Regions from separate parts of the Shewanella sp. MEBiC00475 genome, predicted to be linked through region 1. Evidence: riboswitches for the same ligand, from Rfam matches in the RefSeq annotation. Region 1 holds a riboswitch; the other holds the start of a gene.

Region 1 (15,666 bases):
CCAAGTTTAAATTAGCCCGAACTTGTTGCTCGACACCATTGAGGTGCAGGGTTATTACCCCATGGGGATCAGTTTGTATCATTAGACCGCTCCTGATGATCTGTTAATGGATATTGATGACACACTTCACACTGTGGGTCTTGACTCATGTTTGCATACTGCCAGCGTAAATCCTGAGCATTAAATCGATGTAAAACACCGTATTGCGTAAAGGTATTGCAGATGTGCTGCAGGCCCACCAGCGCTTGCATACTGGCGATAATGCCCACGGCGGGCCCAAACACGCCAGTTTGAGTACAATTTTGCATAATGGGTGTATCAAGTGGATATAAACAACAATAGCAACCGCTGTGTGAATGTGTGCTTGAAAAATCAATACAAAATAATTGCCCCTGATATGCACTAATGGCACCACTAACCAAGGTTAACTGATGCTGTACACACAGTTGGTTTATCAGTTGCCTCGCACTAACATTATCAGTGCAATCAAACACCACAGGTTTTACCGTAAATAGTTTAACAAGCTGCTTAAAGTGCGCTGATGTAATGGGCTGTTCCAACACGTCGATATTGATTTGAGGGTAAGCATAACTCAGTACACTTTTTGCAATATTGACTTTTGCTTGGCCAATATCAGATGCCCGGAACAGGAGTTGCCTTGGTAAGTTGGATAATTCCACCACATCATGATCAATTAACATTATTTGCTGAACACCCGCTGCAGCTAAATAATGCGCCACTACATTTCCTAAGCCACCTACACCGATGATCACTACAGGGCTATTCATAATGGCAAGCTGCCCTGCTTCTCCAATATCACTCAGTAGCATGGTGCGTGAATACTGAATGTAATCCTGACCAGATAGAGAATTCATAAGCCCTCCTGAGGTGAACAGGCTTTTGCCAAAGGCCGCGTAACCTGCAACCATTTATGATGCAAGGCTCGATACGCCTTCGCTGGATCGTTAGCCGTGGCTACAGCTCTAACAACAGCAGCATCACCAACGCCGGTATCCGCAATAAACTCCAAATTACTGAGATCTATCCCGCCAATTGCGACTGTCGGATAATGGCGTGCAAATAAACTAACATAACGTTTAAGTTTACTGAGTCCTTGAGGCGTGGAAGGCATTTGCTTGGTCGTGGTAGCAAAAATATGCCCAAGAGCAATATATGAAGGCGAACATTGGTGCGCTAATAAGGCTTCAAAATAACTGTGACTCGATAGCCCTAACGCCATTCCAGCAGCAGCTATCGCGCTTAAATCTGCAGTTGCCATATTTTCTTGGCCTAAATGAACCCCAAACGCACCGTGTTTAATCGCCAATGGCCAATGATCATTAATAAACAACTGAGCATGAAATTTGCGACCTAGTTTGATGGCCTCAATGATATTAGCTTCGAGTGTTAATCGTTCTAATACATGGCTGTCATCAGTATCGATATTAATAGCTAACTTGGCACGATATTGAACCGTCTTACAGCCCGCTTTTAACAATTGTTTAAGCATATCGATATCAGCTACAACAGGATAAATCCCCAAGGGTTGATGCAGCGATTTAAAACTATTAGGTGCAGCTTGCTTGCACGAATCATCAGCGAGATGCTCAGAAGATACCAACTTGATTGATGGCATCATCCCTAAATCATCAGGCCAACCAGTACGGGCTAAGACACCAGGTCCTTGGCCGAGGCTTACACCTAAAGCGAGTCCATTATTAACATAGGCTTTTGCCAGCACAATGGCATCATGAATAACGAAGTCATGGGCAATAAAACACGCAATTGCAGATGATAATGTGCAACCACTGCCATGATTATTGGTGGTTGCTATCCGCTGGCTACTTAGCATAAACACCGCATTACTGTGTGCAATACTGGCGCCTTTAACATTTTTACTCACATAAACATCTATTGCATATTGTTGCTGCCACTGAGCATCACCACCTTTAGCAAGCACATGGCATTTAAATGTATCGGATAACAATTTGGCATCGGAGATCATTTGCTGTTGCTGAGCAACCTTGTTATCGACATCACAATCTTTTACTAACGCATACTGAGAACATAAACGTTTCAATTCGTGCTGATTAGGTGTTAATAAATCAATTAAGCCAATGAGAGGGCTAAAATCGAGATAGATAGGATTAAAATTCGCACCACTACTGGCGACCATGACAGGATCAAGCACCACAAAAGGTACCATCATCTGAGTAACACGCATTTGAGCTAAACAGCCAGCTAATATGTCTACTTGTACTTGGGATGCAAGCAGGCCAATTTTAATGGCAACTGGCGGCAAATCCACGAGTAAACTGCTGAACTGAGCCAACAACATGGATTCAGAAACGGTTTCAACAAGACTCACACTAACTGAGTTTTGTGCGGTTAATGTGGTTATTACGCTACACCCGTGACACGACAAGTCTTGTATAGTTAATAAATCAGCTTGAATCCCTGCACCACCACCACTGTCAGAACCAGCTATGGTCCAGACAATGGGTGGGGTTTGAGTTATGGATTCACTGACAAATCTCGATGAATTCATTGCGATTATTCAACCTCTACAGCTAAGTCGGTATCAAACGGGGCAACTGGTTTGATGTCGTGATACAGCTCCGATCCAGATGCTTTAAATTCAGCCGACTTTTTAGCCATCGCCTCAAATGGATTAAGAGCTTGAGTCGAATGTTGAGCTTGATAAGCACTAGCGGAAGATACTTCAATCTTAAGTGCTTTAGCTTGTTCAAGATTAGCGGCATATTCACGTACTTCGTGGGTTATTTTCATCGAACAGAATTTAGGCCCACACATTGAACAAAAATGAGCCACTTTGGCTGATTCTTGTGGTAACGATTCGTCGTGGTAAGCACGAGCGGTATCAGGATCAAGACCTAGGTTATATTGATCTTCCCAACGGAATTCAAAGCGGGCTTTTGATAATGCATTATCACGTACTTGTGCACCTGGATGACCTTTAGCGACATCAGCAGCATGGGCAGCAATCTTGTAAGCAATTAAGCCTTGTTTTACATCTTCTTTGTTAGGCAAACCTAAGTGTTCTTTAGGGGTGACGTAACACAACATCGCCACGCCGTACCAAGCCATCATGGCTGCACCAATACCGGAGGTGAAGTGATCATATCCAGGCGCAATATCTGTTGTTTGTGGGCCTAAGGTATAAAATGGCGCTTCATCACAAAGGGCCAATTGCTTTTCCATATTGACTTTAATCAATTGCATTGGCACATGGCCAGGGCCTTCGATGATGGTCTGCACATCGTATTCCCATGCAATTTTGACCAATTCACCTAAGGTTTCTAATTCCGCAAATTGCGCTTCATCATTGGCGTCGGCAATTGAACCTGGGCGCATACCATCCCCTAGCGACAACGACACATCGTATTGGGCGCAAATTTGGCAAATATCTCGAAAGTGTTCATATAAGAAACTTTCTTGATGGTGACTTAAACACCACTTAGCCATAATTGAACCGCCACGCGACACAATACCGGTAAGGCGTTTGGCGGTCATGGGTACATAACGCAATAACACCCCTGCATGAATCGTAAAATAGTCTACGCCCTGCTCAGCTTGTTCAATCAATGTATCTCTAAATACCGCCCAACTGAGGTCTTCGGCAACGCCATTAACCTTTTCTAATGCTTGATAAATCGGCACGGTACCAATCGGCACAGGCGAATTACGGATAAGCCACTCACGCGTTTCATGAATATAACGTCCAGTCGACAAATCCATGACCGTATCGGCGCCCCAACGGGTTGACCATACGAGTTTTTCAACTTCTTCTTCAATCGAAGATGTCACCGCAGAATTACCAATATTGGCATTCACCTTCACTAAAAAATTACGCCCAATAATCATAGGTTCAGTTTCAGGATGGTTAATATTCAGCGGAATAATCGCTCGACCTCGGGCGACTTCATCGCGAACAAACTCAGGAGTGATAAGTTGCCCAATATGCGCACCAAAAGTCTCACCAGGCGATTTTTGCGTCAACACGCTATCAGTTACTTCAGCGCGAGCCATGTTTTCACGAATGGCAATGTATTCCATTTCGGGGGTAATAATACCTTGGCGAGCATAATACATTTGGGTCACGCATTTACCCTTCTTGGAACGTTTAGGCGCGACAAGGGCGTCAAAGCGTAAATAATCGAGTCCATCGTCGGCCAGGCGTTGTTGGGCAAAACCAGAGGTTGCACCCGTTAATTGCTCAGTATCTTGTCGCTCATCAATCCATGCTTGACGGATTTTAGGTAAGCCTTCACGCACGTTGATATCAGCAAGAGGATCAGAATAAGCACCCGCGCAGTCATAAACCATGATTGGTGGATTGGCTTGTTTAATGGGTGCAGCGTCGGTACCACCAATAACGGTATCAGTTTGATTAACCTGACGCATAGCGACGTTGATATCAGCACGACTACCCGCTAAATAAACTTTTTCCGAGTTAGGATGTTGTAACGGTTTAAGGGTATCAATAAATTGTTGAGCGTTAGCTCGAGTTTGACGACGGTTTGGATTTGACATTAGCAACCTCAATATTAAGAGTAGAGTTGCTTGTCTGGAGAGGTGTTGATAGCAGCAGTAAACAATAAAAAAGCTATTGCTTAAGTCAATAATCACATAGAAAAATACTAATGTAATAACGTAACTGGAATATAAACCGATAAAAAACTCGGAGGTAAACGTCCAATTACAATCGTGTTAATACGTTATTTATCTTCCCAATAATCATGATTATTACGCTTGTTTCCTTCGCAGGTTCTAGCCTGATCAGGTTCAACGGATCCCGAATAAACGGTCTCAGCCATAATGGCACTCCGACAAGATGTCACGCAGTATAAGCAAGCTTGTTGCTAAATAACAAGCACTAAAATAATCATTTCATACAAAAGTAATCAATCCACATGTCAGAAACTGATGCAGTGTCATTGATATCTCCATGATTCATTTATCACCACAGACAGGTATTTATCAAGGTGCGACACTATGTCGCATTCATCATATTTATTAGCAAGTTATAATTTAACAGACTGATAAACACCTTTGAAATATATTCATCAAAGGTTGAAAAAATAACAATAAAGGTGATGACGTTGGTAAATAAAGCAATCCAAACCATTAAATTAAATACAAATTACCCATGGGTTTACTCATCAATTTCATTGGCTGTAATGTTTGCTATTACACAACCAGTAATGGCTGAGCAGTACGATAAGCAAAATAGTGAAGGCATTGAGCGGGTTGAAGTACATGGACAAGCGGCCAATAACGATTTACTCGGTTCTGCCCAAAACTTATTAAATAAACAAGGTGTAGATTTTTCTGAAGCGGGTGGCGTATCTGCATTACCGATTTTAAATGGCATGATGGGCGATCGGATCAAAGTGCTCATTGATGGCAGTGACATTACCTCATCATGTGCAAACCAGATGAACCCGCCACTTTCATATGTGTCAGCCAATCAAATTAGTTCGATTCAAGTGGTTGCTGGAGTCTCTCCGGTGAGCGCCGGTGGCGATAACATTGCTGGCGTAATTAACGTCACTAGCTTAACCCCTGTATTTACCGATAGCGATACAGTGACATGGCAAAGTGGTAACATATCTAGCGGTTATCTAAGCACTAATGACGCCATTCTCGCAGGTGTAAATGCCACTGTAGCAAGTAAAACATTAAGCTTTAGTTACCAAGGATCATTTGAAGATGCAAACAGCTATACAGATGGCCATGGCGATAAAGTACTAGACACTTTGTACCAATCACAAAATCATGCATTAACCGCTGCTTGGCAAGATGACATTCAACAAGTTGCAGTCAAACTGACTCATCAACATATCCCCTTTCAAGGTTTTGCAAACCAGTATATGGACATGACGAATAATGACAGTTATGGCGCATTAGTACGTTATCAACGAACACTTGAAAACGAAGGCGAGTTCACCGCCCAAGCAAACTGGCACAATGTAGAGCATCAAATGGGCTTCTTTACCGATGAAAAAACCGGCATGATGCCAATGAAAACTAAGGGTAAAGATTACAGTTACCAACTGCATTGGCAGCTACCAATGAGCTCAGACAGCACCTTATTAATTGGCCAAGAATATTATGTTTATCAACTTGATGATACATGGCCTGCGATTGAAGGTTCAGCCATGATGGGCCCCAATGACTATGTCAATATTAATGATGGCGAACGCCAACGTGCAGCTATTTATGGCGAGTGGCAACAAACACTTAATACACGTTGGTGGCTGTCTGCAGGTGTTCGTTATGAATACGTATCAACCAGCACAGGTGAGGTTCAGCCTTATAACACAATGAGCATGATGGGCATGACCAATGTTAATGCCATAGCCGCAGATGAATTTAATGGCCTCTATCGAAAGCGCAATGACAATAACATCGATGCGACCCTTCTTGCTCGCTATCAACTCAGCGATACTGAAGTGATAGAGCTTGGTTTAGCCCAAAAGAACCGCGCACCCAATTTATATGAGCGATACAGTTGGGGCCAAAGCACCATGGCGACAACGATGATTGGCTGGTATGGCGATGCAAACGGCTACATAGGCAACACAGACCTTAGTGCAGAAACTGCACATACATTGAGTATGGCTTACAAGCTAGTACAAGATGATTTAGCATTTAGTGCAACAGCTTGGTACAGCAGCATTAACGATTTTATTGATGCCAATGTGGTCAGCAGTTTTAATCGCACAAGCATCGATAGTAATAGTCGTCATATTTTACAGTTTACAAATGTGGACGCTAACTTGTTTGGTGCACGCATTGATGCTGAATATCAACTAGCAGACAACGACACGGGTAAATGGCTCATTAACGCTAACATCAACACAACGCGCGGCGAAAGAGATGACAACGACCAACCGCTGTATCAAATAAAACCTTTGCAAACAGAGCTAGCTTTGCAACAACAGCTAGGTTATTGGCAAAATAGTATCAGTTGGCAATGGGTTGCCAGTAAAGATCGCGTGGATGAACAGCGTTTAGAAAACACAACTGACAGTTATTCACTGCTTAATTTAAGCAGCAGTATTAAATGGCATTATGCCACAATGACTATTGCAGTGAAAAATCTACTGGATGAGTATTATCAACTGCCACTGGGCGGTGTCAGTATCGCTGATTATAAAGCTGACAGCAGTAACGGTTTTCAACAAATAGCCGGTTCGGGTCGCTCACTAGAATTGAATATAAGTTACGCGTTCTAGTTAATCAGCTATAAGTAATAAGCCGATGCCCTGTAATAATTACCACATTATTGGCTAACCTAAAACAGCAATTCTGCTGATGTTAAGACAGAAAAAAGCCTCTACATTGCTGTAGAGGCTTTCATCTTATTTGGCGGAGCGGACGCTGATGTTGAAACCGTGAACCCGCGACCTCCGGCATGACAGGCCGGTTTCTATTGATCTGCGATGGAATTACATAAATACACTAACATTAGCTTATATGGCTGATTTCTGGCTAAGTAAAAACACCAAATCTTTTGATTTTTCATAAGAAAAAAGCCCCTACATTGCTGTAGAGGCTTTTTTTCTTATTTGGCGGAGCGGACGGGACTCGAACCCGCGACCCCCGGCGTGACAGGCCGGTATTCTAACCAACTGAACTACCGCTCCAAAACGGTTTGTATACACTTAATAAAAACGAAAATAGAATAAATATTACCTATTTTATTAAATGCAAACAGTTACTTGAATAGCGGAGCGGACGTTGATATTAAAACAGTGAACCCGCGTCCCTCAGCATGACAGGCCAGTAATATAAACAACTGAACTACCATTCCATACAAGTGCGATGAATAATAATGTTGTGCTTATTTATCGTCAACTTATTTTTTATTTCGCCTATTTATTTGGCTAAAAATCACGCAAACCACACTATTTAGCACAAAACTCATCCACTTCAACTTATTCGATTTTATCATCGGGTATACTCAAATCAATGTCATCCAAATCAATAGTGTCCAAAAGTGTTTCAATTGATTTTTCAGGCTGTTGTGGTTCTTGTTGTAACCTTAACTCGGCCGCCGCCATCGCTTTAGCGAGTGTTTGTCTCTTACGCCACACGATTAAACTGACAATACCAACTAACAGCAGTATGCCATTAATGATAATTATCCAGAACAGCGCATTATCTTTGGCGACTTCTTCTTCAATTTCGGCTTGAATTGCCGCTTTTTCAGCGATCACTTTAATAGATTCTGCTGTAATTGAAACGGGAGCTTCAATAAAATTAAAGAACATTTCAGGTAGGTAAAGCACTATTTCACGGCCATCAACTGTGGTTGATACGGCAGTCCCCTTGACTCGATAACTACCAAATTCAGTGACTTTCGGTAAGTATAAAACTTGTTTCGCACTCGTCATTGCTTGTAAAGTAACCGGTATAATCAAACCAGCAGGTCCAACTAACTCAAACTCAAAATGAGTTTGTTCTAACAACACCGCAGATTCATCAACCGATAATTGTATTTTCCATATGCCTTTGGATAGATCTTTATTAGCTACCATTTCAGCTTTTAATGGTTGTGGAGAAAGCTCAAACGACATCTCATATTCACGCTCAAAGACATTATTTCGTGCCGTGACATTAAGGATATAATGTCCAGTTGGTTGTTGTAGATTATGGCTTCCAGTAAAAATTCCGTCATCTGGAGCTTCGTCCAACAATTCACCATTATCTTTATATGCTCCGACAATAATGGTACCTGTAGCAAAATTATCATCACTAACAATATGCTCACTGGCAAAACGTGCGGTCCATTCCACCATATAATCTAACCCTGGCATTCTCATGGTTAAATCATCACCCAAAAGTTTTGCTGTTACTTTTAGCCTTTCGCCTTTATAAAGTGGTTGTGGTAAAGGTTGTACTTCAATATCTAATTTAGAAATTTTTTGAATTGTAGATCCTTCAACCACACTGCCTAATAGCTGCCATGGACCTGGCATCGGCTTTTCAATGTAAATCATATCGCCAGCAATACCATCGACCCACTTTACTGTTTGCGGGTAGCGATCTGAATACCATTTGCTGCCGTCAGGTAAAATCACCACCACCGGTGCAGAACCATATCTACGTTGAATCACTAACGTTAAATTATCGACCATATGATCGATTCGGAAACGATTTTTAAGTTCTACAGCTTTTGATGCGCTAACCATAGAGGCTTGGGCATTAGGCTGCCAAACTAAGATAAGACTTAGCAACAATAAACAAGGAATAGCAAAATAACCGGCGCGAGTGGCACTCATAAAGATTGGTTTATCCTCTCCAGAGACATTTACCTGACTTCGCAATGAGGTCAAGTCGTTGTTCGTGTAATAGTATTTCATCGGCAGATGCACCAACGACTTTAAGATTAAACGCAGCAGGATCGATTTTTTTTATTCCGCCGCCTTCTTGACCCGCTTTTTCATTGGACAAATTAAACTTAATTTGTCCACCCGTCATAATTAAATAAACATCAGCAAGGATTTCCGCATCGAGTAACGCCCCGTGATAAGTACGGCGGCCATTATCGATACCATAACGCCTGCACAATGCATCTAGGTTATTCTTTTGCCCTGGATGCAGACGCTTTGCAATTGCCAAGCTATCTAAAATACTGCAAATTTCTTTGGTTTTCGGTCCGATTGGGTTGAGTTTTGAAAACTCATGGTCCATGAAACTCACATCGAAGTTAGCGTTGTGGGCGACAATTTCCGCTCCATCGATAAAATCAATAAAACCTTTGGCTATTTGATGAAAACGCGGCTCATTAGCTACGCGGTCATTAGTGATCCCATGAACTTGAATGGCTTCTTCATCAATTGCCTGACCAGGATTGATATATTGATGATACGTTCTACCCGTTAAGCGACGATTAATCACTTCAACACAACCAATTTCAATAATGCGATGACCAACATAAATCGGTCCACCCGCTTGGTTCATACCTGTGGTTTCAGTATCAAGAATCACTTGACGACTTGCACTAGAAATAATGTTCATATTTTTTACTCTTTCAGCCCTCACCTTCGTATAAATTAAGTATACTGGCGCGAATATTTCGCTATGGTAACAACTTGATGGCCGAACTCAAACAGCTGTATATTTTTACTGATGGCTCTTGCTTAGGAAATCCCGGACCCGGTGGTTATGGTGTGGTCATGAAATATAAACATCAGCACCATGAAATGGCCGATGGCTTCTCATTAACAACCAACAATCGTATGGAACTTTTAGCACCTATAATCGCGTTAGAGTCCTTATATGAACCATGCAACATTATTTTAACTAGCGATAGTCAGTATATGCGTCAAGGTATTATGACTTGGATCCATGGTTGGAAGAAAAAAGGCTGGATAACCTCAACCAAACAACCGGTGAAAAATGTCGATTTATGGAAGCGTTTAGACACGGTCAGCCAATTACACAAGATTGATTGGCGTTGGGTAAAAGGTCATGCCGGCCATATAGAAAATGAACGCTGTGACGTATTAGCAAGAAAAGCCGCCGAAGCTAAACCACAACAACCTGATAAAGGTTATCAACCAGAATAACTAACATGTTCTCAATTAATACTTACGTATATTGCTTGTTTGTTGTGCTTTTTTATAATTTTGCAGATTTCAATATGGGTGTTTTAACATGCTCATCTTGAGTCAAACCACTTCGGCCTGCAGATGGCGCGGGCGACCAGTTAGGCGTTTTTAATTTTGCTTTATCTTTGATTGGTGTGAGCGGAATCGTCATTTTCCGAGCGACAATTAAATAGACACTGCCGGTACTCGGCAACCAGGTAGCAATACTTTTTTGCCACCATGAAGATTGATAAGGTTTGTTGGCTTGATAAGACATATTAGCGCCACGTTGTCCTAATAACGAATGGTACATAAAACGTTCGTCGGCCAATACTTGATAACCCAATAATCCAAGCCAATCTTTAACTCTTGATGGCATAAAAAACTGTCCATCCCAAGGTAGTTGAGTTTGATATTTAGGCAGAATTTTACCAATAAAAGCAGGGCTTATTGGATTAAAACCAATAATGAAAATATAACCACTTTTGATTAACACCCGATCGAATTCACGCAAAATCTGATACGGATCAGATTCAAATTCAAGTAAAAAGCAACTTAAAACTGCGTCAATTGAGTTTTGTTGTATCGGTAAATAATGGGTATCGGCCTGAATACTAGCACCGACGCCATCGTAAACAGAAAAATGGCGTGCAATATTGCATTGTAAACTGTTCAGCTGACTGCTTAACGCCCCCACTTTTAGTAAATGATAACCAAATATCCGCGGCCACCAAGGTGCTAGCTTAGCTTCTATCTCGGCTTGCAACAATTCACCATAAGGTAAATCTTGCCAAATAAGGGGTTTTAACATTGAGCCCGCCAACTTTCACTTTGAAAAATATCATATTCACTAAACAAACTTTACCACAGCTTATTTAATTTTAAGCTAACCATTAATAATACTTTGAAGTATCACTTCACTTGGCGTTATTTAACGATATCCGTTACCCTAACAGATAGTCAATCACCACTCGAGTTAGATTATGCTTAACGTTCATACAATCCCAGCGTTCAACGACAATTACATTTGGTTGATTCATCAAGAAAGCAGCCGTTTTGCTTATGTTGTTGACCCTGGCTGTGGTCAAAGTGTTATCGATTATATCGCGACCACCGATCTTGAGTTAGTCGGGATATTAATCACCCATCATCATGCAGATCATACTGGCGGTATTACACTGCTTCAACAACATTTTAACCATACTCTGAAGGTATATGGTCCAAGTAATGAGAAGATCGCAGGGTTAACATATCCTCTTAGTATTGAATCGCAAACAACGCTCGACATCCCCGATTTAGGCGCAACAACTGTAATGGCCGTTCCGGGCCACACCTTAGGACATATTGCATATTATATGCAGCAAAGCTTATTTTGCGGTGACACCTTGTTTAGTGCTGGTTGCGGACGGTTATTTGAAGGTACTCCAGAGCAAATGCTTAAATCACTGTCAATGCTTGCACAACTTCCCGATGACACCAAGGTGTACTGTGCACATGAATACACCCAGGCAAACATTGATTTTGCATTACATGTCACACCCAAAAATCAGCAATTGATTGAGTATGCTGATACGGTCAAACGCTTAAGAGCACAAAATATACCGAGTATTCCGAGTTCAATAGGCATTGAAAAAGCCATCAATCCATTTTTACGTTGTCACATAAATGAGACTCAGATCGCAATTTTAGCTCATTTTAAATTAAACAAAATAGATAATATTCAAACATTTACCAAACTAAGGTTATGGAAGGATAGTTTTTGATTTAACATGAAAACAGTTTAATAAGACAAGCTAAAAGATTTAATCTACAATGCAAAATTGAATTAGCATGACCAAAAGAGTCTCAATGGCATTTGGTATGTTCCATTTTATGTAAGCCTGAGAACTTGGGGTAATGTATCTTCAAATGAAAGCTAACTTTATTATTATAGCTGGCTGTATGCTGGCTGTAACAGGGTGCCAGACACTCCATACTGCAGAGCCAAATTCTGATAGTTCGAACAAGACCGTTAACACTAACGTTAAAAATAAAAAATCGTCTACGGTAACCCTTGAGCAAATTGAAGAACAAGTCGCAGAAGTAAATGATTTATGGGTCAGGATCGACAGTCAAATGCATTTCCCGGTTGTTGATAATGTATTAGTAAACCAATACCGCCAATGGTATATCGATAATCCACAACATTTAGAAATTGTCACTCAACGTGCTAAGCCATATCTATATTACATAGTAGAACAGCTTAAACAACGTAATTTACCCATAGAACTTGCTTTATTACCTATAGTTGAAAGTGGTTTTGATCCACTAGCCTATTCAGCGAGTAATGCTTCTGGTTTATGGCAATTAACCGCACCGACAGCGTTGTCATTTGGTGTAAAAACCAATTGGTGGTATGACGGACGTCGTGATGTTGCCTCATCAACAAAAGCCGCGTTAGATTTAATGGAATATCTATACGCCAAAATGGGGCAAAATTGGTTATACACCATTGCTGCTTATAATTCAGGTGAAGGCCGGGTATTCAATGCGATTAAACATAACCAAGCCAGAGGAAAGTCCACAGATTTTTGGTCTTTATCTCTTCCAAGAGAAACGACTCACTATGTCCCCCAACTGTTAGCGTTGGCAGATGTCATCAAACATGCTGATAAATACGGTATCAATTTAGCGGCAATTGATAACTCACCTCAAATTGAAGTCGTCAATATTGAAAGCCAATTAGACATAAACTTAGCAGCAGATCTCGCTCAAATAGACATAAGTGATTTAAAAGCGATTAATCCAGGTTTAAAGCGCTGGGCAACAGCCCCGCAAGGTCCACATCACTTAATTGTGCCTAGCGAAAAAGCTGCAACCTTCAAACGAGCATTAGCAACTATCGAACCAGACTCCAGGATTAATTGGGTTCGTTATAAAATAAAATCTGGCGACAGTATTAGTGAAATTGCCGATCAATTTGAAACAACAGCCACATTAATACGAAGCAGCAACGGTATTAAAGGAAATAATATTATTGCTGGTAGGTTTTTAATTATCCCTGTTGCAGCAAAAGATCCAGACTTAGTCACTATGATTGCAGACCAGGTTCTAGCTCGTAAAACGGTGATCAAATCTAGCGTAAATAAACAAACTTATACCGTTAAGTCCGGTGATTCATTATGGAAAATTGCCCAAACTCATCAAGTCAGTGTGGCGCAATTAAGTAAGTGGAATAACCTTAAAAAACAATCTACCTTGAGCGTTGGTAAATCGTTAGTTATCTATCCTAATGAAGTTTCTATTAATACTGCAAGTAATGAGAAAACGGTTAACTATCGAGTACAATCTGGCGATTCGCTAGCGCGAATAGCACTAAAATACAAAGTTACGGTCGCTGAACTCATTGAATGGAACAGTCTAGAAAAAAGTACCTTGATCCAACCAGGGCAAATACTAAAACTAATTATGACCAATAGCTAATCACCTTCATGCAATTATAATTATGATAATAATTTGTATTAATACTGGTGATTAGCCATAGCGCTATATTCAACGCATAAAAACGGACAAGTGAATCACTTGTCCGTTTTTTATTCTGTAATTTTATCGTAAATAAACGCTAATGGTTTAGCCGTGTTTAATACCGTAAACAAACCATTATCACACTTGTACTGTGACATTGACTTAGTTAAATCAACAGTCGTATTTAGTAATCTTAATATCAAAAATACTATATACGTTAAAAAAGGCTGAAGTATTCATAAAGAATGATCGACAGCCCTAAACATTAATAATCTATTAATTACAGTCCAAGCTTCTTGAACAATCCATCTTTTAACTTTTCTTTGGCTTTATCGGCTTCATCTTTAAACTGGCCTTCTAACAATGCTTTTGTATCAATGCCAAACTTAGGTTCTTGGAATGTACCTTTGATAGTTAAAGGAATATTAACACCTTTTAGTGACTCATCAGCATCACCTTGACCTGATAAAGATCCCACTACACTGGTAGTCAAGGTGTAATCCAACGCTTCAGAAGCAATGTTTGCTGTGCCCTTACCGCTTAAACGAATTAACGGTGAAGCCATCGCTAAATCAGGATTAGTCACAACAGCATCTTTCATCGTGAAACTACCTGTCAAACTGGTAAAGTCCGTTTTCAACTCTTCTTTATTGTCAGCAGACAAATCACCTTTTAATTTTTGCTGAGCACTGCGGATCATTTGTGGAATGTTAACCCCATAAAGCGAGCCATCAGCCACTTCAAACTTGCCTACTGCATCAAGATTCTTTTTAAGATTGTCTGGAAGTAAACTCGAACCACTACCGTTAACTTCAAAGCTAGCAGTACCAGAAATCAAATCAACTTCAGCCGCATCAATTAATAACGGACGAATATTAACACCTGTGAGTTTTTTATCGAATTGATATGTGGGCACCGCTTTGCGACCATCTAATTTTGCGCTAAGCGCTAATTTACCTTCATATAAATCAGCTGTAAGCGACGACAAGTTCAATATGCCTTTATTAATAGCCATTTTCATTTGCCAATTTTGCGTTAGCATATTACTGACTTTAATTGATTTAGCCGTTAAGTTAAGTGTTAAGTCGACACTTTTCAATGCTGATAAATCAGGTTCTTGGCTTGGCGCAGTTTCGGGAGTACCCTCAGTTTCTTTCGCATCACCTTCTTGCTTTGGCAGTAATGCATCGACATCAATATCGCCAACATCAAGATTCATCACAATTTTAGGAATACTGTTGCCATAGTTAACCTTAATATCGCCAGTTGCCGCTAACGTCATCGCTGACATTTTAGTTAATTGCAGCTCTAATGTTTTGGCATCTAATGCCATAGTCATTTGTGTAGTGAGCTCTGCGGTAACCGTTTTACCAGGCAAACTGTCACCACTGGCTTTATGTACCATGGCAAAGTCATTAATAGTGATGTTATTTAAAGCTTGGTCTACCTTTATTTTGCCTTGTCCAGATGATGCAAGCTGCATATCAGGTAGTGTCGCTGAAAACTCATAAGCAAAATCAGCAAATTGACCTAGGCTAAA
Region 2 (15,666 bases), 200 kb from region 1:
CCATAAAAAGCGTTTTTACTGGAGTGATAGATCAAAGACTTGATAGTATTATCAATAGTTACAATGCAGTTATTTAATGAGGATCCTCCTAATGGCCGAAGAAACCATATTTAGCAAAATTATCCGCCGTGAAATTCCAGCGGATATTTTATACCAAGATGAGTTAGTCACCGCATTTCGGGATATTGCTCCGCAAGCTCCTACGCATATTTTGATTATTCCTAACCATTTAATCGCGACAACGAATGATGTTAAAGCATCTGATGAAAAAGCATTAGGGAGAATGATAACAGTAGCGGCAAAACTTGCTGATGAAGCGGGTATTGCAGAAGACGGTTATCGCTTAATAATGAATTGTAATAAGCATGGCGGTCAAGAGGTGTATCATATTCATATGCATCTTTTAGGGGGCAAACCATTAGGCCCAATGCTGAGTCGCGGATAATGAAAACTAACAGTGATTTTTTTCCATTAACAGAAGTTGCTACCCGTTTTGTTAATCAACTTGCTCAATGTCGTCGTTTAGGGCTTACGGTGCAAGAAGCCAGCGAGCATCATGTGTTAATTGAGCTGCCTTACAGTCAAGATATTATTGGTTACCCTGACACCGGAGTTATTCACGGTGGAGTGATCACGACCTTGATCGATACTGCTTGCGGCACCGCAGTGGTATGTGCCATTTTGAAAAAGTATCAATCGTTAGAATTGTCTCCAACATTGGATTTACGTGTCGATTACATGAAACCTGCAGAGCCACATAAATCAGTTTATGCCTTTGCTGAATGCTATCGTTTATCGTCAAGCGTTGCCTTTACCCGTGCGATTGCCTATCAAGACAGCATTGATGAGCCTATTGCTCATGCTGTGGGTTCATTTATGCGCATTAGTCCTGAAATGGTCGGTGAAGAGTTTCGTCAAGCGTTAATGGGTAATTTGCCGGGGGCTAAATCATGAGCGAGCCAAGCAAAATAGATCCAGCAAAGGGTTTAGATGTTCAAGATGTGGTTAAACGCGCCATTGAACTAAATGATTATAGTTACCTACTTGAGAAAGTACCTTACTCACAATTCATTGGTATGTCTGTGGCCCGTTTTGGCGATGAAATGGTATTTAGACTACCCGCTAAAGATGACAATATTGGTAACCCAATATTGCCGGCGATTCACGGAGGGGTAATTGCTGGGTTTATGGAAATGTCGGCAATTGTGCAATTAATGGTATTTATGCAAGCCAAAAAAGTGCCTAAAATTATTGATTTCTCGATTGATTATTTACGTGCCGGTTTGCATCAAGATACGTTTGCCGAATGTAAAATTACTCGCCAAGGTCGTCGAGTTGCGAACGTGAGCATTAACTGCTGGCAAACCAACCGTAAACAACTTATTGCCACAGCACGAGCTCATTTTTTGTTGGATTAGCAATGTAGTGAGTTTTATTGTTCCACAAGATTAATTTAACCAGTTTATTAGAAGGACTATAGTATGAAAATAACATCATTATGCTTTATCGCTTCTGCACTGTTACTGAGTGCATGCGCACACAATACTGCGGGAATTGCTGTCGATTCTAGTGGGTTGGTTAGAGTTGATAGCGCCTCATTTGCGAGCGACATCAAGGTGACAAATATTTCATCACACATGGTGGCTGATTTACTTAAAGCATCGGCATTAATTCAAAGTAAATCCAGTACCGACTTACGGGTACAATATAAATTCACTTGGTTTGATGCTAACGGATTGACTGTTGAAGATGAAGCAAGCAGTTGGAAATCGGTTAAATTACATGGCATGCAACAATTACAAGTGAGTGGTGTGGCGCCAAATACCCAAGCAATTCGCTTTGAGATTTACGTACGCGAAACGTTTTCTTATTAATTAGATAACGTCAGTGTTGTTAACCTAACTCAAGTTAACCGGTAGGGGCAAAAATTTTTAAGGCTAACACTTTATTTATCTTCAAGGTGTTAGCTTCAATACCCAGAATATGTTGTGTTATTAAAATGTATGACTGTTCGTGTAATCAGATTGTAGATAGTTTATAATTATGACCGCCAAGGGGTGTTCAGTAAAACTGAACTGAGATGTCTTTATGACGAACCCTTAGAACCTGATCCGGCTTATACCGGCGTAGGAATGGGCCACACTATCTTTATGTGCACCTCTTATTCGCTACTCTTGCCGGATCTCAAAATAATTATTTGAGGTCCTATGTTCACGAAAAATTCTACTGGGTTATCCCACACGCCAATTGCTTTAGCTGTTATTACAGCATTGAGCTCGCCTGTTGCTATGGCTAAAACCGCTGATGTTGAGCGCGTTACACCTGAATCTGAAAAAATGGAAGTGATTGTTGTTAATGCTGACTTTAGTAATATCAGCCTTGATAAAATGCCGTCAAGTGTGACGGTTATTGATGCACAGCAACTAGAAGACGAAGGGGCGCAACATTTTGAAGATGTGCTCAATTCTATTGCCAACTTTAATTGGTCTGGTGGCAGTTCTCGTCCTAAATATTTCCAAATTCGTGGTGTTGGTGAACAAGAACAATATCAAGGTGCACCCAACTCATCCGTAGGCTTTGTGGTCGACGATATCGATCTATCTGGCCTTGGTATGGTATCGAGCATGTATGACATGCAGCAAGTTGAAGTCTTGCGCGGTCCACAAGGTACCCAATATGGTGCTAATGCGTTAGCCGGATTAATTTACTTAAAAAGTAATGACCCTACAGAATCATTTGAACATGGGGCAAAAGTCAGTTTAGGTGACGACAACCTTCGCACGCTTTCTGGCTTTAGTTCTGGTCCACTCAGTGATTCGGGTAAATTGCTCTACCGAGTATCACTAGAACAACATAACCAAAATGGCTATCGTGACAACCTCTATCTTAACCGTAATGATACCAATGAACGTGATGAGTTAACGGCGAGGGCTAAGTTCCGTTGGTACGCGACTGATGACTTACAAATCGACTTAACTTTATTGCACGCCAATTTTGATAATGGTTACGATGTGTGGACATTGGACAACAATCGCACTAACACCTTAACCGACCAACCTGGGGTTGATACCCAAAAAACCACAGGGACAGGAATTAAGTTCATTTATACTGGAGTGCAAGGATTTGATTTCACTTCGTTAACTTCATTTGCACAAACAGATCATCACAATGGTTATGATGGCGATTGGGCAAATCCAGAGTATTGGGCAAGCAAGGAATGTACTTTGTATGACGATGACTACAATCCTGTTGGCAGTGAGCCATGCGTTTATGATTATACTTGGGATAAAAAGGGTGACCGTAAAACTTTTACTCAAGAGTTTCGCTTGTCGTCAAAAACGGCTGGACGTATCTGGGCGGGCAGCACTGACTGGTTAGTGGGTGTGTACGCAATGAATTTAAAAGAAGATAACGACTTGTACTCCGAGTACAATTCTTACCCTGATGAAGTGTTACAGTCGAGCTATGATGCGACAAACTATGCTGTATTTGCTCAACTAGACAGCCATTTAGGCGATGATTACTTATTGTCGACAGGGTTGCGTTTCGAGCGTCGCGATACTGATTATAGTGACACTAACGAAGATAATTTTACCCCATCAGAAGATATGTGGGGAGGCCATATAGCATTGTCAAAAGTCATTAATGATAATCACAATGCATATGCTCGTGTTGCTCGCGGTTATAAAGCGGGTGGTTTTAATATGACATTACCTGCTGAATTGTCAGACAAGAAAGAATTCGACACTGAGATTTTATATAACTATGAAGTCGGTTTGAAATCGAGCTGGTTTGACGGAGAAGTGGATTCTACATTGGCGCTATTTTATATGGATCGCCAAGATCAACAAGTCGCCGCATCTTTACAAGATCCAGATAGCCCACAGCGGTTTATTCTATTTACCGAAAATGCAGGCAGTTCAAATAACTATGGCGCGGAACTCGATGCAAAATGGTATTTGACAGAAAACATTGAATTTTATGGCAGTTTCGGTTGGTTAGAAACCGAATATGGCCAATATCAATACAGTGACAAATACGGTTCTACCGTCGATTTATCTGGCCGCGACTTAGCGCATTCGCCTAAATTTACTTACAGTGCAGGTATGACCTATGTTGCAGACTCAGGCTGGTTTGCAAACGTGAATGCCAGTGGTAAAAGCCAGTTTTATTATTCAGACAGCAATGAATCTCAGTCAGAAGCCTATACCATTTATAACGCTCGCTTAGGCTATGAAACGCCAACATGGTCGGCATATTTATGGGGCCGCAATTTGTTTGATGAACAATATGGCGTGCGTGGTTTTTATTTTGGCAATGAGCCAGATCAAGACTGGGCTGACAAGCAATATATTCGTTACGGCGACCCACGCCAAATGGGCGTAACATTAGAAGTTCAATTTATGTAATGGCTTGAGGCCGTTGCAACCTGTGTTGTAGCGGCTTTTAATAAGGAATAAAAGATGAAGTTAACTGCAGAAATCAGCATGTATCCGTTTAATGAAAACTATCTTGATCCGATCCAATGGTTTATCGGCAGAGTGGATAGTTATGACAATATTCAACGAGTCACTAACGCGATGGCAACTCAAGTGTGCGGTGAGTATGCCGATGTAATGTCGATGTTAGCCATTGAAATGCAAGCTGCACATAAAAAATGGGGTAAAGCTGTTTTTGTGTGTAAATTTATTGGTGGTGAGCTCGATCTTGCTCATAGCGAATAACTGCAATGAATGATCTATTTATAACGCTACAACAAGCCTTTAATGAAGCGTCATTAATGACGTTTTGGGAGGCTGTTGCCGTTATGCTAGCGCTTGCTTACTTAATTCTTGCCATGCGGACTAACATCTGGTGCTGGTCTGCAGCATTTATTAGTACCGCCATTTATACTGTACTATTTTGGAATGTATCGTTATTGATGGAGTCAGTCCTTAATATTTATTATATGGGGATGGCGGTATATGGTTATTGGCTGTGGTTGCACGTGCCACCGTCTCAGCAAAGTAATTTGCACAATACAGATTTGCAAAATGGTACTCAGCACAACATCGAAACGAATCATCTTAATATTACCAGTTGGTCTTGGAGTACACATGCTAGGCTCATCGGCGCTACATCATTAGTATCTTTGCTGGTGGGATATGGTATGGCTCATTACACGTCGGCAGCATTTCCCTATGTCGACGCGGCAACCACTTGTTTTGCTATAGTAACAACCTATCTAGTGGCGAAAAAAGTGCTGGAGAATTGGCTCTATTGGGTCGTCATTGATTTTGTGTCTATTTACCTTTACTTTCAAAAAGGCTTAATGCTGACATCGGGTTTGTTTGTTTTATATGTCGCGATGGCGGTTGGTGGATACATGATGTGGCGTAAGAAATATCGTCATCATATAATAACGCAAGACAATACGAGTCAAGAGGTGGTTGGAGCATAGCCAACCACAATACCATTTCATTAGAGAAAATATTTGATGTCCCAACCCTTGTTATCTCTACCCATTGATGTGCTCGACATTATGACGAAAACAATGCCAATGGCGTTGTTTAATAGACTTGAAACACAATGTACCGCCATATCATTGCTCAACGCAGGGATCAGTAATCTTAATATTAAGTTATCTTGTGATGATGGCGATAAGGTTTTAAGGGTTAACCAACGCCATAGTAATTGGTGTGATAGGACACTCGAAATAGAATGTTGGCATACGGCTATTGCGGCTCACATTGCCCCAACCCTAGTTTGGGTCAGTGATGACAACCAACTATATTTAAGTGAGTTTATTCATCAACCCAATATCGACTGGTCAATTTTTTCAGCGATTAACAGTTACTCATCTCTGCAGAATGGACAAAACAAGCCAATTTTAAGCGTTGATGCTGTTCCTTTATTAACAACACTATTTAGCACACTTATTACCCTACCAGCACCCAGTAAAAGTATTACCGTGACTGAGCAGTGGCAACAATATGCGCAGCAGTTAGACCTATTAAGTTCATCGCAAATAGCTCCACAATGGCATGATGCTTGGCAGCAATTGTTACGCTTAAATGGGCTTATTCGACATTGGTTATCACAATTAGAAGCCTGTATGTTGCTGCCGGCTTTTTGTCATCGAGATTTAACCCCGCACAATTTACTATTTAGTGGCGGTAAATCTAATCAGCTGTTTTGTATTGATTATGAATATGCTGTGGCGAGTCATCCATTGTTCGATTTAGCAAGCGTTGTGGCCAGTCATCAGCTATCAAAAACACAAGTGAACCAATTAATCGATAACGTGATTAGACAATATTGTCAGGTCGCTAGCCTCACAGATGTGGCGGCGGCAAAAGCTGCATTACCCGCTGCAATGAATTGTTTTTGGTTATTTTCAGCAATGTGGGCATTACTGATGGCAGCCAAAGAACCACAAAAAGCAACAAAATACTTACAATATTTTACACATTACTTTACATTAATCACTTGCTAATAAGCTCCGATAACGTAAAAGGTTCTTACAAAGTATAAGTGAAGCACGTTTTGATAAAGGAATTATCTGTGTCTAAAAAAGTGATTATCCTACTATTAAGTTGCCTATTTTTGTTGGCTGCTCAACCAAAATAAGTTATTTCTTTTTGGATTGGGCGATAGAGTGGGAAGTTGAAGAATACGTAGAGTTAACCTCAGATCAGCAAGACAAATTTGATGTCATTATCGAATCATTTTTAGTTTGGCATCGCCAACAAGAATTGCCGCGTTATCGTGATCAATTGTCTTTATTATCGACACTGACGAATCAACAAACAATGACCCCAGAGCTATGGCTTAACCAAGTGTCATTGGCAAAGGCACATTGGCATCGTATTTTTGATTTTGTTATGCCAGAACTATTACCTATTATGGCGAGTTTCACTAATGAGCAAGTGAATCAAGTGTTAACCCAACTTAAAAAAGAACAACAAGAATTAATCGAAGAATATGCCGGTAAAGATCAAGCCGAATTAATAAAAGACTCAGACAAAAGAATCGTAAAACAATTAACAGAATGGACCGGCAACGCTACTGATGAACAAAAAAATATTATTCATCAAGCTAATACGGAACGTTTAGCCACGTTAGACATGTGGCTTGAGTATCGCCATGAATGGCTAAGTCAATTTGAACAAGCACTTAAACGCCGTCAGCAAACTGATTATTTTACCCAACAAATGAAGTTATTAATGATCTCGCCTGACGAACTGAAATCTAAAGTTTATCGCGATAATGTTGATGAAAATACTCGAAAATTTGGTTCAATGTTGATTGCGCTTAATAAAACATTTAATCAAAAACAACGTCAACACTTCGATAAAAAATTGACCGAGTTAGTAGAAGATTTAACTGAACTACACTTAGACAAATAATGTTTATTTTTATCAATTAATGCTTAAGATGAAATATTTTTAATCTTTAGCGGGTCTCTTACTACAATAACGATTTCAGTCAGGATTATTTATGCAAACACTAAGTGGATTATATCAACAGTTTTTAAATGTAATTAAACATACAGAAGGCTTAGCCGCTTTAATGCTAAGGCTTTATCTTGCACCTGTGTTAATGCAGGCAGGATATAATAAATTGTCACATTTTGAAGACACCGCCGCATGGTTTGGTAATCCTGATTGGGGCTTAGGTTTACCTATGCCTGAAGTCATGGCAGCATTAGCCGCAGGCACTGAATTGTTTGGTGGTTTTTTAATCTTGATTGGTTTAGCCACTCGACTCGTTGCATTGCCAATGATGGTCACCATGTTAGTTGCTGCTTTTGCGGTGCATTTACCCAATGGCTGGTTGGCCATTGCCGATCCAAGTTCATGGCTAGCGAATGAGAAAGTGTTGGCTGCAGCGGAAAAGCTAGCAGAGGCAAAATCTATTTTACAAGAGCATGGTAATTATGAATGGCTAACCAGTTCGGGTAATTTTGTTATTTTAAATAACGGTATTGAATTCGCGATAACGTATTTATTCATGTTACTGGCTTTATTTGTGATTGGTGGTGGCCGTTACACCAGCGTTGACTATTTTATAGGACGTCGCTTTTTGAAGTAACCTTGTTTATTTGCAAGTTGATTCAACGCAGTTAACAAGGCTAAGAGCTGTTTGAGAAGCGTTTGCTATCACGAGTTTAGGTTACATAGATCAATCCCAAAAAATCCCACCTTATGCGTGGGATTTTTGTTAATATCGGCGTTATCATTTATTCAAAAGGATAGTATCTTGGACGCCAAACAACTGTTATTGACTCGCCAATCAACGCCTCGTTTAATTGCTCCAGCACCCAATGCCGAACAACTCACGTTTTTACTTGATGCAGCAGCAAGAGTACCTGACCACGGTGCACTAACGCCTTGGGAGTTTATTATTGCGGTAGATGATGGCTTAGCTAAGTTGGCAGATATTTTTGTTGATGCGGCTAAAAAAAGTGGTGCAGATGAAGCTTTTCTCACTAAAGTATCCAACATGCCTTATCGTGCACCTATGGTGATTACGGTAGTCGCTAAAACACAAACGCATGATAAAGTACCTGCTTTAGAACAGCATATTGCAGCGGGTTGTGCGACGATGGCAATGCAGCAAGCTGCTTTTGCAATTGGACTAGGTGCAGTATGGCGTACCGGTGATTTTGCTTTTGATGCTAATGTACATCAACAATTAGGTTTATCGAAACAAGATCAAATAGTGGGCTTTTTATACGTAGGTACGCCAGCGGTAACCGCGCCTGTAAAACCATTAAAAAATGGTCAGCAATTCGCTCGCTATTTATAAGCTGGGTTAACAGAGAGTACGGGCCTTTATTCAACAAACAGGCTCGCTATGTTGCAATTAAGCCTTAATTCCTATTCATAGAATTCGAGTGGGATCATGTTTTGATAGACATAATAGCCTAATGGTCCCATTAACAAACTGATCATCGACCACACTATACGTTGAGCATTTTTGATATGTGCTTTCGAGGTAAAAGCTCGATAGCAAAAGTGAATATGTAAAACCAGTAATGCGATAAGCATTAAGACTAACGTAATATCCATATTATCCATGTCATGTTCCTTTGCGTTCCAGCAATGACTTATTTAAGTATAACCCTAAATTAGAAATCTGCAGTAAAAATAGAAATCTATGTTCTTAAACGGCTATTTACTGCGAGTAAGATTAATTTACTTTAAAAATTAACGGATTAATAGTCTGTAAATCATTAAAGATTCATAATTTTTTAATTCTTGCACAAAGGTACTACTTGTCCATCATCGCTTATCGAATATTTGAATTGAATCATATTTTGTTGGGGTAACCACAATGGATATTTGTACATGGTCACATTAAATAGTGGACTGTTCACTAACGTGGTCAACCAAGCGCTTACTTTTGGGTAGGGAATAGCGTTGAACCATACAGGTTCAACATTAGCAAATTGGCGTATAAACGGAAAAATAGCCAAATCAGCTAGTGTAGGGGTGTTGCTGCACAAATAGTTTTGTTGTTGTAATTGATCTTCCAGCAACTGAATAAATTGTTCAGCTTGTTGTCGATACCAAAGCTGACTGTTTTCAGGAAATCTATCTGCATACTTATATTTATCTAACCAAGGTTTAAAGTCATTATCGTTAGCATTAATGAGTGATTCTGTTAATGGCTTATCTAACCAATACTGTAGTGATAGATATTCGTTTGCTGTTAGGTATTTTGTATCCGGTGCAGGGTATTGGGTTAACGCAAAACGCATAATATCCAGGCTTTCACTGATAACTTGGTTATCTGCCGTCACTAACACCGGTACTGTCCCTTTGGCCGAAATAGCCAACATCTCTGCAGGTTTGTTTTTAAGTTCAATCTCACGTACTAACGGATTCAGTTGACTTAAATGAAGCCCAAGACGAGCCCGCATGGCATAGGGACAACGACGAAATGTGTATAAAATAGCAGAATTCATTAGGTGTCTATAAAATTAAATCTTGCTAATAGAGTAACGCTTTCTGGCTCAAAACCGCAAAATAAAATCCTAATCACAAAGTAAAAAAAGGGTTTAGATTGTTTTAGTATTTTTTTGAGTGTGACTTAGGTATACTTTCCGCCGTTTTTTTGAGCCTGTGCACAATGTATAGGCCTTATTATATGCACTGTAATATGCACTGGAAATTAAGTTCCAGCCAGCGGAGTCAACATTTTTATGCAACAATCTAAACAAAAGCCTAAACAAAATCCTAAACAAGAACCTATTCAAAAAGCCATACCAGCATCATCTCAATCCCAAGTTGCTGTGTGCGCGTTATATAAATTTGTTGCGTTACCTCATTTTGAGGCTGTCCGTCAGCCATTGCTTAGCGTCATGGAACAAAACGACATAAAAGGGACTTTGTTACTTGCTCAAGAAGGCATTAATGGCACTGTTGCCGGAACGTCATCAGCGATTGACATTTTATTGGCTTGGTTGGGCACTCAACCTGGTTTAGATAATATTGTAACTAAGCTATCTTTTGATGCTGAAATGCCGTTTTACCGCACCAAAGTTAAGCTAAAAAAAGAAATCGTCACTATGGGGGTTGAAGGCATCGATCCTCGTAAAGTCGTCGGGACCTATGTAAAACCAAAAGACTGGAATGCACTGATTTCAGATCCAGATGTGGTGTTGGTTGATACTCGTAATGATTACGAAGTGCAAATTGGCACTTTTAGAAATGCCGTCAATCCAGTAACAGAAACATTTCGCGAGTTTCCTGAATATGTAAAACAAAACTTAGATCCAGCTAAACACAAAAAAGTGGCGATGTTTTGTACCGGTGGTATTCGCTGTGAAAAATCTACTGCATATTTAAAAGAGCAGGGCTTCGATGAGGTATATCATCTTGAAGGCGGCATTTTAAAATACCTTGAAGAAGTAGAACAAGAGCAAAGCTTATGGGAAGGTGAGTGCTTTGTGTTTGATAACCGTGTAGCGGTAAATCACAGCCTAGAAAAAGGCCAATACGACCAATGTAATGCTTGTCGTATGCCTATTACTGAAGCAGAAAAGCAAACTGAAGCGTATGTTCAAGGTGTCAGCTGTCCTCATTGCATTGATAAAGTGCCGCAAGAACAACGTCAGCGGTTTATTGAGCGTGAGCGTCAAGTACAATTAGCCAAACAACGCGGTGAAGCGCATATTGGCAGCGATGTAAAACAAGTCATTGATGCTCGTCGCCAACAAAAAGAAGCTCAGCGTAAAGCACAAGAAATCATTAACAACAAAGGCTAATGATAGTTTTGGTAATACGAAAGCCCGATCTGAATACGATTGGGCTTTTTTGTTGTTTGCACCGTCTTGGTATATACAGTGTTGCTTGTTCAGCCAAAGGCTTGCTTTACTCAAGGAGGAAACAAAACAATGATAAATGGTTTAGCAAGTGTCATAAGTGTGTTATTTTGAGCGCTTTTTTCGATTAGACGACAGAAGGTAAGTCAATGTTAGTTGGATTTGATTATGGCAGTGCCAACTGTGCAATAGGGGTAATGATTGATGATGCGGTATCGTTATTACCATTATCAACTCATTCAGATTTTATGCCTTCAACCTTGTATGCAATGGATCGCGAGTTGATTGCCGAAGCGGTATACCAAGGGTTACCAGAACACTTAAAAGCAGAGTATTCTCATTTGCGCAGTTCGCAGTTAATGCGTGCAAAGCAAATGCGTCATGAGCTTGATCTGTCGCCGAATGAACAAGCGGTGTTTGTTGGCCAAGCCGCTATTGATGCTTACCTAGAAATGCCAGAAGAAGGGTTTTATGTCCGTTCACCAAAATCATTTTTAGGTGCCAACGGCTTACGACCTGATCAAATCGGCTTGTTTGAAGATATCGTCACATTAATGATGCAACACGTTAAAACCTCGGCCGATAAAGCACTGCATGCTAAGTCTCTGACTGCCGCATCTCATGCTGTGATCGGTAGACCCGTTAATTTTCAGGGCATAGGTGGCGAAGAGAGTAATCGCCAAGCAGAGGCTATTTTACGCCTTGCAGCTTCTCGAGCGGGTTTTACTGAAGTGACCTTCTTACTTGAACCATTAGCTGCAGGAATGGATTTTGAAGCTAATCTTGATGCCGACAATACCGTACTCGTTGTTGATGTTGGCGGCGGTACCACAGATTGTTCTGTCGTAAAAATGGGACCATCGCACATTAAGCAACAAGATCGCAGTTCAGATTGCTTCGGCCATTCAGGGCAACGTATCGGCGGTAATGATTTAGATATTGCCCTTGCCATGACGGGATTAATGCCAAGCTTTGGCGCTGATACCTTAATGATAAATGGCAAACCGACACCGCGGGCTCCTTTTTGGAATGCAGTAGCGGTAAACGATATTAGTGCCCAACGTGAGTTTGTCAGTTTAGCGTCGCGTAAGTTGGTCGAGTTATTAATTAAAGAATCGCAACAGCCTGAGCTGTTAGTCCGTTTACAAAAAGTACAAAAAAATCAAATGAGTTATCAAGTTGTACGCCAAGCTGAAGCGGCCAAAATTAGCTTGTCAGACAGCGATAGCACCCAATGCGCTTTAGATTTCATTGAAAAAGGCTTGCTTGTACCATTAACTGCGGCACAATTTGAACAAGCTATTAATGAACCGCTTAATAAAGTAGAAGCTTTGATGAAGCAAGCGATACAAACTGCTGTCTCTAAAGCGGAGCAACAAGATTGTGAGATGCCAAGTACTCCTGATATTGTTTATGTCACTGGCGGTACCGCTCGAAGCCCTGCGATATATAACAGAATTGCTAGTGTGTATCCAAATGCAAAAGTGGTGGTGGGTGACCATTTCGGTTCGGTAACTGCTGGGCTAACCCGTTGTGCTCAAACTGCCTTTAACTTATTAACATAGCTATTAATCAACAAGGTTAACCACATTAACGATATAGATATGAGTTAGCATGATGATAAGTGATAGTGATATGAATTTGTGGCGATGATGTCGACATCAGCAGTTTAGGCCTATTTATTACGTAAAGAATACCAATAAAGCAGATAATGAAAGACATAACATTAATGATATGCCTTTAACGATATTGCACGAAACTTTATATACTAATCCTATTTTTCGATAATAAACGTTCAACACGACAAGGTGTTACCGATGAAAAAAATACTAATTGCGCTATGTTTAACGACACTGCTTACTGCCTGCTCTGACAACGAAGTCGGTGATGTTTCACTTGGAATGTTTACTACACAAGACATAAAACTAAACATTTTAAAAGATGAAATTGTATCAGGTGTCACGTGTCACATTGCTTCAATAGAAGAAAACCTCAGTTTTTCAGATCCAAGTGATAGTTCTATCTCTTGCAGGCAAACGGGTGAAATTACCAAAGATATGATTGAAAAAATAGATAAGAGTAAATCTGGTGAGGTTGTATTTAAAAAATCAAAAAGCATATTTTTTAAGACAATGAAAATTAGAAGAATATTCGATGCTGAAAATCAAACATTAATGTATGTTTCATACTCTACCAAAGAAACATCGGGAAGCTTTAAACACAGTCTTTCAACGGTTCCACTTTGGGGAACTAAGGCATATATTGAGCCTACACAAGTTCAATAAAGCCAAAGGTCGCTCCCTAGCTCAGGGCGTCTGCGTGGATTATCTGCTATCTCGTTATACTGAAGGTGGTATGGAAAGATGCACGGGAAACTTGGGACTAATGGTGTTGAATAACAAAATTGTTGTAAAAGGCACAAAATATTTGTAAAGGTTTAGCATTATTATGCTAAGTCCTTTCTGCCCAGAAATGTGTTTGGGATATGGCCTGTAGCCACTAACGTCGTGGCGCTTCACCCACACCAGACCAAGAGGAAACCAACGGCTGTTCCCTCTTAACTCTTTTAAAAAAATGGCCCAGCCGCCCCGCAACATTTTCGCTATTTACAAAACAAGAGCTGCGAAAAGGTCGCCATGGGGATTGATCCAGCTTTTGACTTCAATAGTATGCAGCTTCGGCCCATCTTATTAATAAAGAGTGAAAATGCTAACGCTTCCGATGGTACATCTGATGTGAATGGATTCACGAATGTCGTGATGGCAGGACGCCAAAGAACGACCAGTACCGCGAAAGCTAAGCTCACATCTGATAGGCAGGATGCCTGAATGCCTTGTAGCACATGGATGTGCGAGAAAGGCCATGTGAGCATCACGCATTCTTGTATAAAGAGCCTTCAACGACCTCAAATTCAGAGTTGAATTTATCCATTTATAGGTTACAGGCACTAACTCTTTTTTGGACATAAACGTTTTAAAAAGCCAGTGTTTAAATTTACTTTTTATAAAAGTTTACCTTGCCCCCACTAAATTTGAGTGCTCATTTGTTAAATCATCCTGTTGAATTTGCTCGTTGAGAAAATAATAAAAGGTGATCGCAACTCAAATAGAAAGGGGTTATGTTGTTACTACAAAAAGGGTGGTTATGTATTTTCTCTAAAGGTGTAATCAGAACAGACGATTAACAGAAGTGCTGTACAGAAAATAGCCACCGTAAAAAGTAAATTCCTACAGCACAAAACATACCGATTAATATGGATGTGGCATTGGCCAAGTCCAACAAGCGATTTATGCGCCGCAAACAACGCGGCGCATAAATACTAAAACGTTAGATTTTCAAATCTGCCGCATTGGGAACCTCGTTAATAAGTAATCTGCGGCAATTCAAAGAGGAATAAAGATGACTAAAATAGTTGATGAAGTAACGTCAGCAAATGCTGATTATGTGGCTAACTTCGGTGATAAAGGCAATCTTGCAATGCCTCCTGCACGACAGTTTGCCATTCTTACCTGTATGGACGCTCGCTTAGACCCTGCTAAATATGCGGGCCTTGCAGAAGGTGACGCTCATGTGATCCGTAATGCTGGTGGCAGAGCCAGTGATGATGCAATACGTTCTTTGGTAATTTCATATAAGTTACTTGGAACGAAAGAATGGTTTGTTATTCATCATACGGATTGTGGAATGGAAACATTCAATAATGAAATCATGGGTGACCTGTTATCAGTTAGCTTAAAAACTGCAAGCGTAGATGCCTCAGGTTGGCATGATAGTAATGCCGGTGGTGGTACAACAGATGGGAAGTTCATCGAATGGCTTACCATTAGTGATCAAGCTAAAAGCGTCTTGGCCGATGTTCAACGAATTAAAAGTAGTTCAATGGTTCCAAGTGATATTCCGATTTATGGTTATATTTATGACACTAAATCTGGAAGACTTGTAGAAGTTCCCGAGGCAACAAAAGCCGGTAAAGCAAGTTAGAAAACTAATCGGGTAGCCGGAGGTGTCTGACCTCCGGTCCCAAACAACTCTGGATGAGGCTCCGAAATCCGAGAAAATGAATATGGTGCAATTAACTTAAGTAGCCAAGATATTCTCAATAGGCTGAATATTCCTGCCGACAACTGGCTAAAAATCACCACAGAGTTTGGGGGACTATTCAAAGATGCGGTAGGGGCTTTGCCTGCATTAACAGACTATTGCGAACATTTAGAGCGAAAGCGACGACAAGATGCAGCAGCCAACTGCCAGCGCTGGTTGTGCGCTTAATGCTTAACGTCTAACACTAAATCAATAACCTGATTGCCAGCTTGATAACAATCAAGCCACTAGTGCTACTTTAAATCTACCGCATT

Evidence for each region. A riboswitch is a leader RNA that binds a small molecule or an ion and turns the genes downstream of it on or off. The one in region 1 is predicted to bind thiamine pyrophosphate.
Region 2: linked by a shared signal. The riboswitch ahead of FCN25_RS18190 (TonB-dependent receptor) and the one ahead of thiC (phosphomethylpyrimidine synthase ThiC) in region 1 are both predicted to bind thiamine pyrophosphate.

Annotation. Positions count from the first base shown of each region.
Region 1 is NZ_CP039928.1:4,296,362-4,312,027, reverse strand. Features, by position in the region: gene thiS (sulfur carrier protein ThiS) at 1-82, opposite strand, end outside; gene FCN25_RS19085 (HesA/MoeB/ThiF family protein) at 69-875, opposite strand; gene FCN25_RS19080 (bifunctional hydroxymethylpyrimidine kinase/phosphomethylpyrimidine kinase) at 872-2,548, opposite strand; gene thiC (phosphomethylpyrimidine synthase ThiC) at 2,554-4,554, opposite strand; TPP riboswitch at 4,761-4,860, opposite strand; gene FCN25_RS19070 (TonB-dependent siderophore receptor) at 5,118-7,262, shown strand; tRNA gene FCN25_RS19065 (tRNA-Asp) at 7,597-7,673, opposite strand; gene FCN25_RS19060 (TIGR03503 family protein) at 7,965-9,311, opposite strand; gene dnaQ (DNA polymerase III subunit epsilon) at 9,322-10,050, opposite strand; gene rnhA (ribonuclease HI) at 10,128-10,601, shown strand; gene FCN25_RS19045 (class I SAM-dependent methyltransferase) at 10,654-11,433, opposite strand; gene gloB (hydroxyacylglutathione hydrolase) at 11,606-12,385, shown strand; gene FCN25_RS19035 (LysM peptidoglycan-binding domain-containing protein) at 12,531-14,084, shown strand; gene FCN25_RS19030 (AsmA family protein) at 14,407-15,666, opposite strand, start outside.
Region 2 is NZ_CP039928.1:4,099,236-4,114,901, forward strand. Features, by position in the region: gene hinT (purine nucleoside phosphoramidase) at 92-445, shown strand; gene FCN25_RS18175 (PaaI family thioesterase) at 445-954, shown strand; gene FCN25_RS18180 (PaaI family thioesterase) at 951-1,418, shown strand; gene FCN25_RS18185 (YcfL family protein) at 1,482-1,874, shown strand; TPP riboswitch at 2,044-2,150, shown strand; gene FCN25_RS18190 (TonB-dependent receptor) at 2,208-4,409, shown strand; gene FCN25_RS18195 (hypothetical protein) at 4,464-4,724, shown strand; gene pnuC (nicotinamide riboside transporter PnuC) at 4,730-5,440, shown strand; gene FCN25_RS18205 (phosphotransferase) at 5,477-6,475, shown strand; gene FCN25_RS18210 (DUF6279 family lipoprotein) at 6,621-7,388, shown strand; gene FCN25_RS18215 (DoxX family protein) at 7,480-8,073, shown strand; gene FCN25_RS18220 (NAD(P)H nitroreductase) at 8,242-8,790, shown strand; gene FCN25_RS18225 (hypothetical protein) at 8,862-9,062, opposite strand; gene FCN25_RS18230 (glutathione S-transferase) at 9,236-9,952, opposite strand; gene FCN25_RS18235 (rhodanese-related sulfurtransferase) at 10,190-11,254, shown strand; gene yegD (molecular chaperone) at 11,461-12,876, shown strand; gene FCN25_RS18245 (CreA family protein) at 13,129-13,596, shown strand; gene FCN25_RS18250 (carbonic anhydrase) at 14,711-15,292, shown strand; partial or broken gene FCN25_RS21200 (transposase) at 15,359-15,580, shown strand.